2 regions of the Arthrobacter sp. TmtSoilC51 genome follow, and region 1 is predicted to be linked to the other one. Evidence: riboswitches for the same ligand, from Rfam matches in the RefSeq annotation. Region 1 holds a riboswitch; the other holds the start of a gene.
The links. A riboswitch is a leader RNA that binds a small molecule or an ion and turns the genes downstream of it on or off. The one in region 1 is predicted to bind cyclic di-AMP.

Region 1 (3,395 bases):
TGAAGAACATCGCCACCAGGAAGAGCAAGCCCGTGACAATGGAGGCGAGGCCAGTGCGGGCACCTTCGCCAATACCCGCGCCCGACTCGACGAAGATCTGGTTGGACGAAACGGATGCGCCGCCGCCGACGATTGCCCCGAGGGCATCAACCTGGAGGACGCGGTCCACGTTGGGAATGTTGCCGTGCTCGTCCACGGTTCCGGCCTCGTTGGCCAGGCCCACCATGGTGCCCATGGCGTCGAAGAAGATGCTGAGGAGGATCACGAAAGCCAGCAGCGCGGCGGCCACGAAACCGAGGTGCTCAAAGGCGCCGAAGGGGTTGGCTTTACCAATCAAGGAGAGGTCCGGAGCGCCCCATTCGGAAAGTGTGGGAGCCACGAGGGACCAGCCGCGAGGGTTGACGTTCTTGCCGTCGAAGCTTGGGCCAATATGGAGCGTGAATTCGAGGATGGCGGCCAGGGCAGTGGAGACCACGATGCCGATCAGGATCGCGCCGCGGACCTTTCGCACTACCAACGCGATGGTCAGGATCAGGCCGACAGCGAAAACCAACGTAGGCCACCCCATCAGCTTGCCGTCCACACCCAGGCCGAGCGGGACAGTGGTGCCCGCGGCATCCGGGATGCGCCGGACAAAGCCTGCGTTGACAAGGCCTATCAGGGCGATGAAGAGGCCAATGCCCACCACGATTGCCGTCTTGAGAGCTTCCGGGACGGCTTTGAAAACGGCCGTGCGGAATCCGGTGAGGACCAGGATCAGCATGGTGACGCCCGAAAGCACCACAAGGCCCATCATGTCCGGCCACGTCAGCTCCGGGTGGGAGGCAACTGTCACCGCTACGAATGCGTTCACGCCAAGGCCAGTTGCCACGGCGAAGGGGTGCTTCGCCCAAGCGCCCATGAGGATGGTGAGGATACCGGCCACAAAGGCCGTAGTGGCCGCGACGGCCGTGAAGCCGAGCGAAGCTCCGCTGGAGTCTGCCCCGGAAAGGATCAGCGGGTTCAGCACAACGATGTAGCTCATGGCAAAGAAGGTGGCGAATCCGCCACGTATTTCCCGCGAGTACGTGGAACCGCGTTCGGAGATCTTGAAGTAACGGTCGATTGCAGAACCTTGTTTAAGCATGAAGGTCTCCGGGGATCGGGGGAGTTTGCTCTCAAATCCTATGCCCGCCAATGTGGGCCGCTGGGACGATTCGCCTAGTCTGTAAGGAAGCCAACACTAGGAGAAACCGCCCCATGCGTACCATCCGCCCGCTTCTGGCCGCCGTCGTCGCCGCGCTGGCTTTCGCTTCAGCGTTGCTGTTTGCCGCCGCCCCGGCCTCCGCCCACGACGTCGCCGAATCAACAAACCCGGCGAACGGTGCCCGGGTGACTGAAGTGCCGGCGTCGGTATCCATCACGTTCAACAACCGGCCGCTGGCCATCGGCTCGGGTGTGACTGTCACCTCTGGTGGCGAAAACTGGGCGGACGGCGCAGTGGAAATCATCGACAACATGGCCGTGCAGAAACTTCGGCAGGGTGCTCCGGCCGGCGAATACACGGTGGTCTGGCGCGTGGTCAGCTCCGACTCGCACCCCATCGAGGGCACCTTTACGTTTACGGCATCCGGGACAAGCACGACGACGGCGAGCGGCCAGGCAGGTGCCTCCCAGTCGGCTTCGGTGGCTGTTCCGACGGCGGGCACGGCGGCCCCCGGTACCGAAAACATTGAGCCGGCTCCGGCCGCTTCCCAGCCCTTCCCCTGGAGCATCGTTGGCCTCGCCGTGGTGGCGATTGCCCTGGTGATCTTCCTCGCTGTTACAGCCCGGAAGAAACTCGCGGTTCCCAACGACCCGGATGGCGAAAATTCCCCGGAATAACAAGGTTTTCTACATACTTGCGAAGATCTCGAAATGGTCACCGCGACACGCCAAAACTGAACTTCTCGTTACGTAAATGTGACTTTGAGATGATCTTCCCGTACGGTTGTACCTGTGCCTGTTCCACGTAGCGGGCACTTCCGGCCTGATTGCCTAGCTCTGCCGCAGTCCGGAATCCGTTCGCAGACAAACCTACGGCAGAGACGGGGAACCCATTTTGGCCCGCTTTCAGAGCGCGCCTTGGGGTGAAGTCACGAAGCTTCCGCTGAACAGCGGGGGATAGTGGCCGGGTGACTCCCATCCGAATCCGACAGCTAACCTCGCAGGCATCGGGAGAGGCTCTTTCATGTCTTCACGCATTCTTCGCGGCCGTCGTAAGGCGGACAGCGTACGTCCTAATCCGTTCATCTCAATCTCCAAGGCCGTTGCCAGCAACGCCTCGGGCGCAGGTCGCCAGGCCGCTGTCATCGCAGCAGCTTCGGGCCTCGTCCTTACGGGTTCCATTGCTGCCCACGCAGCAGAAACCCCTGTTCAGCGCGACTCCAGCCCTGCTACGGTCGCCGAGACCGTCACCGAGGGTCCCACCAAGGTTGTTACGGCCGCATCCACGGCCAAGGTCAACTTCGAGCGCCCTGCGGTTGCTTCCGTAGCGGCTCCCGTTATTGAAAAGCCGGCGCCCGTTGCTCCGGCCCCGGCGGCCAAGGCTCCTGCGACCGCTACCGTTCAGGCGGCGGCAACCACTGCTGCCGCTCCCGTCGCGGCTGCCCCTGCTGCTGCAGCTCCGGCTGTTGGTGGCATTAACGCTGCCATGGTCGCCTCGGCTTACGCCCAGATCGGCATCTTCCAGGACTGCACCGCGATGGTCGAAAGGGCCCTCGGCTCCGCAGGCATTCCGGTTGGCGACCTCGCACCCATGCAGTTCATGAACTACGGCAAGGTTGTCAGCGACCCCCAGCCCGGTGACATGATCGTCCAGTCCGGCCACGTAGCTATCTACATCGGCAACGGCCAGGCCATCAGCGGTGGCATCAACGGTAACCAGACGGGCATCCACCCGATCAGCTGGCTTACCGCAACAGGCCCCATCACGTACGTACGCGCTGGCGCCTAAGCTTCACGCTCCAGCTCAAAAGGCCGATGCCTTCGAGGACCAAAGTCTTCGAAGGCATCGGCCTTTTTTCGTAACCGGCCCTTTAGCAATCGACCCTTTACGTACCGCTCTTTTGAGTTAATTTTTGTTCGTTTAAGGCAAGGACTGAACTGGCCTTCGGTGGTTTCTACGCCAGGGCGATGCCCGGCCCAGCTGGGAGAGCCACCTTGGATGAGATCGCTTGCCCCACGGCTTTGGCTTGCCGGAGTACTTCCTTGGGCGTGGGGGTGATGAGTTCGCCAACGCCCACCAAGTGCATGCCGACGGCACGCATGGCTGCCACGAGGTTCTGGCCAATGGCGATGCCGAGATCGGCCAGCATGCGGCGCAGTTGACTCTGGGCGCAGCGCGTCACCACAATGTGGTCGGCCAGGAGGACTCC
Region 2 (3,395 bases), 710 kb from region 1:
TTCAAAATCCCTGTGGCGCCGTCAAGTACGGCGTCCAGGTCCAGGGCTGAACCATTGGACGGCGTGGTGCTGGGACTGCCGGTCGGCTTTGGCTTTGGCGCCGGAGCCTGTGTTGGAGTAGGCGCCGGAGTGACAGTGGGGGCCGGCGTCGTCGTGGCAGGTGGGGTGGTAACCGTGTCCGACGGAACCGGGCTCGGGGCTGGCTGGGTTGGGACAGGAGTTGTCACGCCCGGCACAGGAACAACAGCCGACGGGACTGCCGAAGGAACCCAGACAGGATCCGCGAGTGAAACTTGCGGAGTCGGAAGGGACGACGGCGATCCCTGAGCGGGTGCCTCTTCTGACGACTGCGTTGCAACAGTTGCCGGCTGTCCGGCCTCGCTGGTGGCCGCCGAAGCAGCAGTGGAGTTGGACGAGCTGGGTGCGGGGGTGGCCGAGGTTGACTGCCTGCTGTCGCCACCAGTCTTTGCGTCACTGGCTTCCTGGGCCGGTGTTTCCTGCCCGAAGAAGGGAAGCTCGAAGGCCTGGCTCACGGTGCCAACGGTCAATACCAAGCCCAAAGCTCCGGCGACGACTGCCATGCGCTGGCCCATTGTCTTGACCGAGGCCGCCTTTGTGAGGACGGCGTGTGGTTCGTGGCTGAAGGACGATCCACCCACTGATGACCCGCCCAAGGATGAAGCTCCGAACGTAGGGGCACCGCCTGCCGAGGGCTGGGCTGCTCGCGTGCGGAGGGCCTTCCGGCTTGCGAGGCCAGCCGCAGCGGTGGCGGCTGCCGCCAGCTGGGCGGGGCTCTTCGCCTGTGCCGGGGATGCAGAGGGCATCGGTGAAGCAGCGGCCACCGTCGGTATGGCGGCAGTGGCGGGCTCCGGAGTGGAAGAAGCGGCATCCACCGTCGGGATGGCGGCAGTGGCGGGCTCCGGAGTGGAAGCCGGTTCGGGGGCGATCGGTGCGGGAGCTTGAACAGTTGGAATCGCAGCCGTTGCCGGTTCCAACGGAGCAGAGTCCGCGGGCGTTGTTTCAGCAAGAGCGATGACCGCCTGGGCTGCCCGCTCACGCTCTGCGGCGCGAGCGGCCGCGCGCGTAGTGGGTGCCGCGGTGGTGGGATTAGAAGCAGCGGTGGGTTCCGGCGTCGTGCTTGTTGACGCTGCTTCTGCTGCTGGCGCACTGGTGGAGGATCCGCTGGGTTGGGCCCGACGGCGTCCGGTTGGCTGGGTACGCTCGCGCGCTATTTGGGCGCGGCGCGGCTGATCCATGGTTGGGGACATGGTGGTTGCCTCTCAACGCCTGCGAGGTTAGCTGTCGGGTTCGGACGAGGCCGTCCGGCCGCACATGGCGGCTTCACCCCAAGGGCCCATGGAGAATCAGGCCCGGGAACTCTGGGTCCCCCGTCTCTGCCGCGAGTCTGGCGGATTCCGGTTTGCGGCAGAGCTCGGCGTCAACCCGGAAGCGGCCCAGCGGAGATACGGGTCGCTCTTCGACGGTACATGAGCAGCAAACTAAAGTCACATTAATGTAACGGGCGGGACGTCTTCCAGAGCGAAGGTCGGTTAGGACTTAGGCTCCGGGGCCGGAGCCGGGGCGGGCAGCTCGTGCTGGATCCTTTGGACTTGGTGTGCGTAATGGGTCTCGGGTCGGAAAATTTCGTCCGCCACACCCAGCATCCCACCCGTGGCGCCGCGCCGGACTTTCCCCTTGCTGTTCTGGCGCGAGACCCAGAACCAAAGGGCCGCAATGAGGGCAGGTGCTGCCAGTACGGCCACAAGAACGGCCAAGATATCCATCGCCCAAGACTAGCTTTCGGCATGTACTGGCCGGTAGACATAGTCCTATGGACCTGCCCGTGATGCCGCCCGTTTCGCCCATGCTCGCCAAGTCCGTGCCCAACATTCCGGATGTGGGGCATTACGAGCCCAAGTGGGACGGGTTCAGGACCATTGTTTTCAAAGATGGTGACGAGATCATCCTGGGCAGCCGCAACGAACGCCCCATGACACGGTATTTCCCGGAACTGGTGGAAGCCCTCAAGAAGAACCTTCCGGACAAGTGCGTCATCGACGGCGAGATCGTCCTCATAGCGAACAACAGGCTCGACTTCGAAGGCCTTCAGCAGCGCATCCACCCCGCCGACAGTCGTGTGCGGATGCTGGCTGAAAAGACGCCGTCCTCCTTCATTGGATTCGACATCCTGGCGATAGGAGATGAGGACCTCATGGACAAGCCGTTTTCCGAGCGTCGCGCTGCCCTGGAGAAGGCCCTGGCCAAGGCTGAGGCGCCCGTGTACGTAACGCCGGCGGTGACGGAACTGGACCAAGCGCAGGATTGGTTCGTGCAGCTGGAAGGTGCTGGGCTGGACGGCATACTTTCCAAACCGCTCGGCGGGACATACCAGCCGAATAAGCGGGTCATGTTCAAAACCAAGCATGAACGCACCGCCGACTGCGTAGTGGCTGGATTTCGCTGGCATAAGACAGGAAAGGTTGTGGGGTCGATGCTGCTCGGGCTCTATAACGACGCCGGCCAGCTGCAGCACGTTGGGGTGGTGGCTTCATTTCCCATGGCCAAGCGCGAAAGCCTGGTGGCCGAACTCGAGCCATACCAGACCGAGTTCAGCGAACATCCTTGGGGCCAGTGGGCTGATCAAGGAGATGCAGCAACCACTGGCTCCCGCATGCCTGGCGCACAGAGCCGGTGGAGCGCTGGCAAGGACTTCTCCTTTGTTCCCCTCCGGCCAGAGCTCGTCATCGAGGTCGCCTACGACTACATGGAGGGCGAGCGGTTCCGGCACACCACCCAGTTTCGCCGGTGGCGGCCGGACCGGACTCCAGGGAGTTGCACCTATTCCCAGCTGGAGGAGCCGGCTGATTACGACCTCGGGGAGATCCTGAGGCTGCCGTAACCGGAGTCGGCCGCCGCTATTACGTCGTTGGGCCGCTGTTACGTTGTTGGGCAGCGACGAAACAGCGGCTGGGAGACGACCTACTCTTCGTGGCCTTGGTCGCCGCTCATACTGCCCTCGCCCGGCGGGGTTTCTCCCGGGGGCACCCCGCCACCGGGCTCCAGTCCCGTGATGTTCCCGTCCGCAGGATCGGGGTTGGACGATGCCGCGGGGTCCTTGTCCTCTTCCTGGCGCATATCCGGATCGGCGTGGACATCGCCCGGGTCGCCCGCAGTGTCGCCGGCCGTATCGTCCCGCTCGGTTGCGCCCGAGGCCCCGAAGGTCCGCGGATCGTCTTCCGGGTCATAGCTGGTCATGGTGAACCCCTTCCTAAGCAAACTTACTATTGAGCCTGCCCGGCCAGCCTCCCGGTCGCAAGCCCAACAAGGGGCACCCGGGCCCGGCTCCGCCGTCGTGCGTTAGTGCCTAACTCTGGCGCGAGGTGGCAGCGACAAAG

Region 2: linked by a shared signal. The riboswitch ahead of ACZ5G6_RS21960 (hypothetical protein) and the one ahead of ACZ5G6_RS01885 (NlpC/P60 family protein) in region 1 are both predicted to bind cyclic di-AMP.

Annotation. Positions count from the first base shown of each region.
Region 1 is NZ_AP035877.1:381,011-384,405, forward strand. It holds gene ACZ5G6_RS01875 (NCS2 family permease) at 1-1,126, opposite strand, end outside; gene ACZ5G6_RS01880 (copper resistance CopC family protein) at 1,240-1,863, shown strand; cyclic di-AMP (ydaO/yuaA leader) riboswitch at 2,038-2,206, shown strand; gene ACZ5G6_RS01885 (NlpC/P60 family protein) at 2,210-2,974, shown strand; gene ACZ5G6_RS01890 (NAD(P)/FAD-dependent oxidoreductase) at 3,141-3,395, opposite strand, start outside.
Region 2 is NZ_AP035877.1:4,806,805-4,810,199, reverse strand. It holds gene ACZ5G6_RS21960 (hypothetical protein) at 1-1,268, opposite strand, end outside; cyclic di-AMP (ydaO/yuaA leader) riboswitch at 1,271-1,421, opposite strand; gene ACZ5G6_RS21955 (hypothetical protein) at 1,551-1,784, opposite strand; gene ACZ5G6_RS21950 (ATP-dependent DNA ligase) at 1,832-2,899, shown strand; gene ACZ5G6_RS21945 (DUF6480 family protein) at 2,980-3,255, opposite strand; gene ACZ5G6_RS21940 (alpha/beta fold hydrolase) at 3,365-3,395, opposite strand, start outside.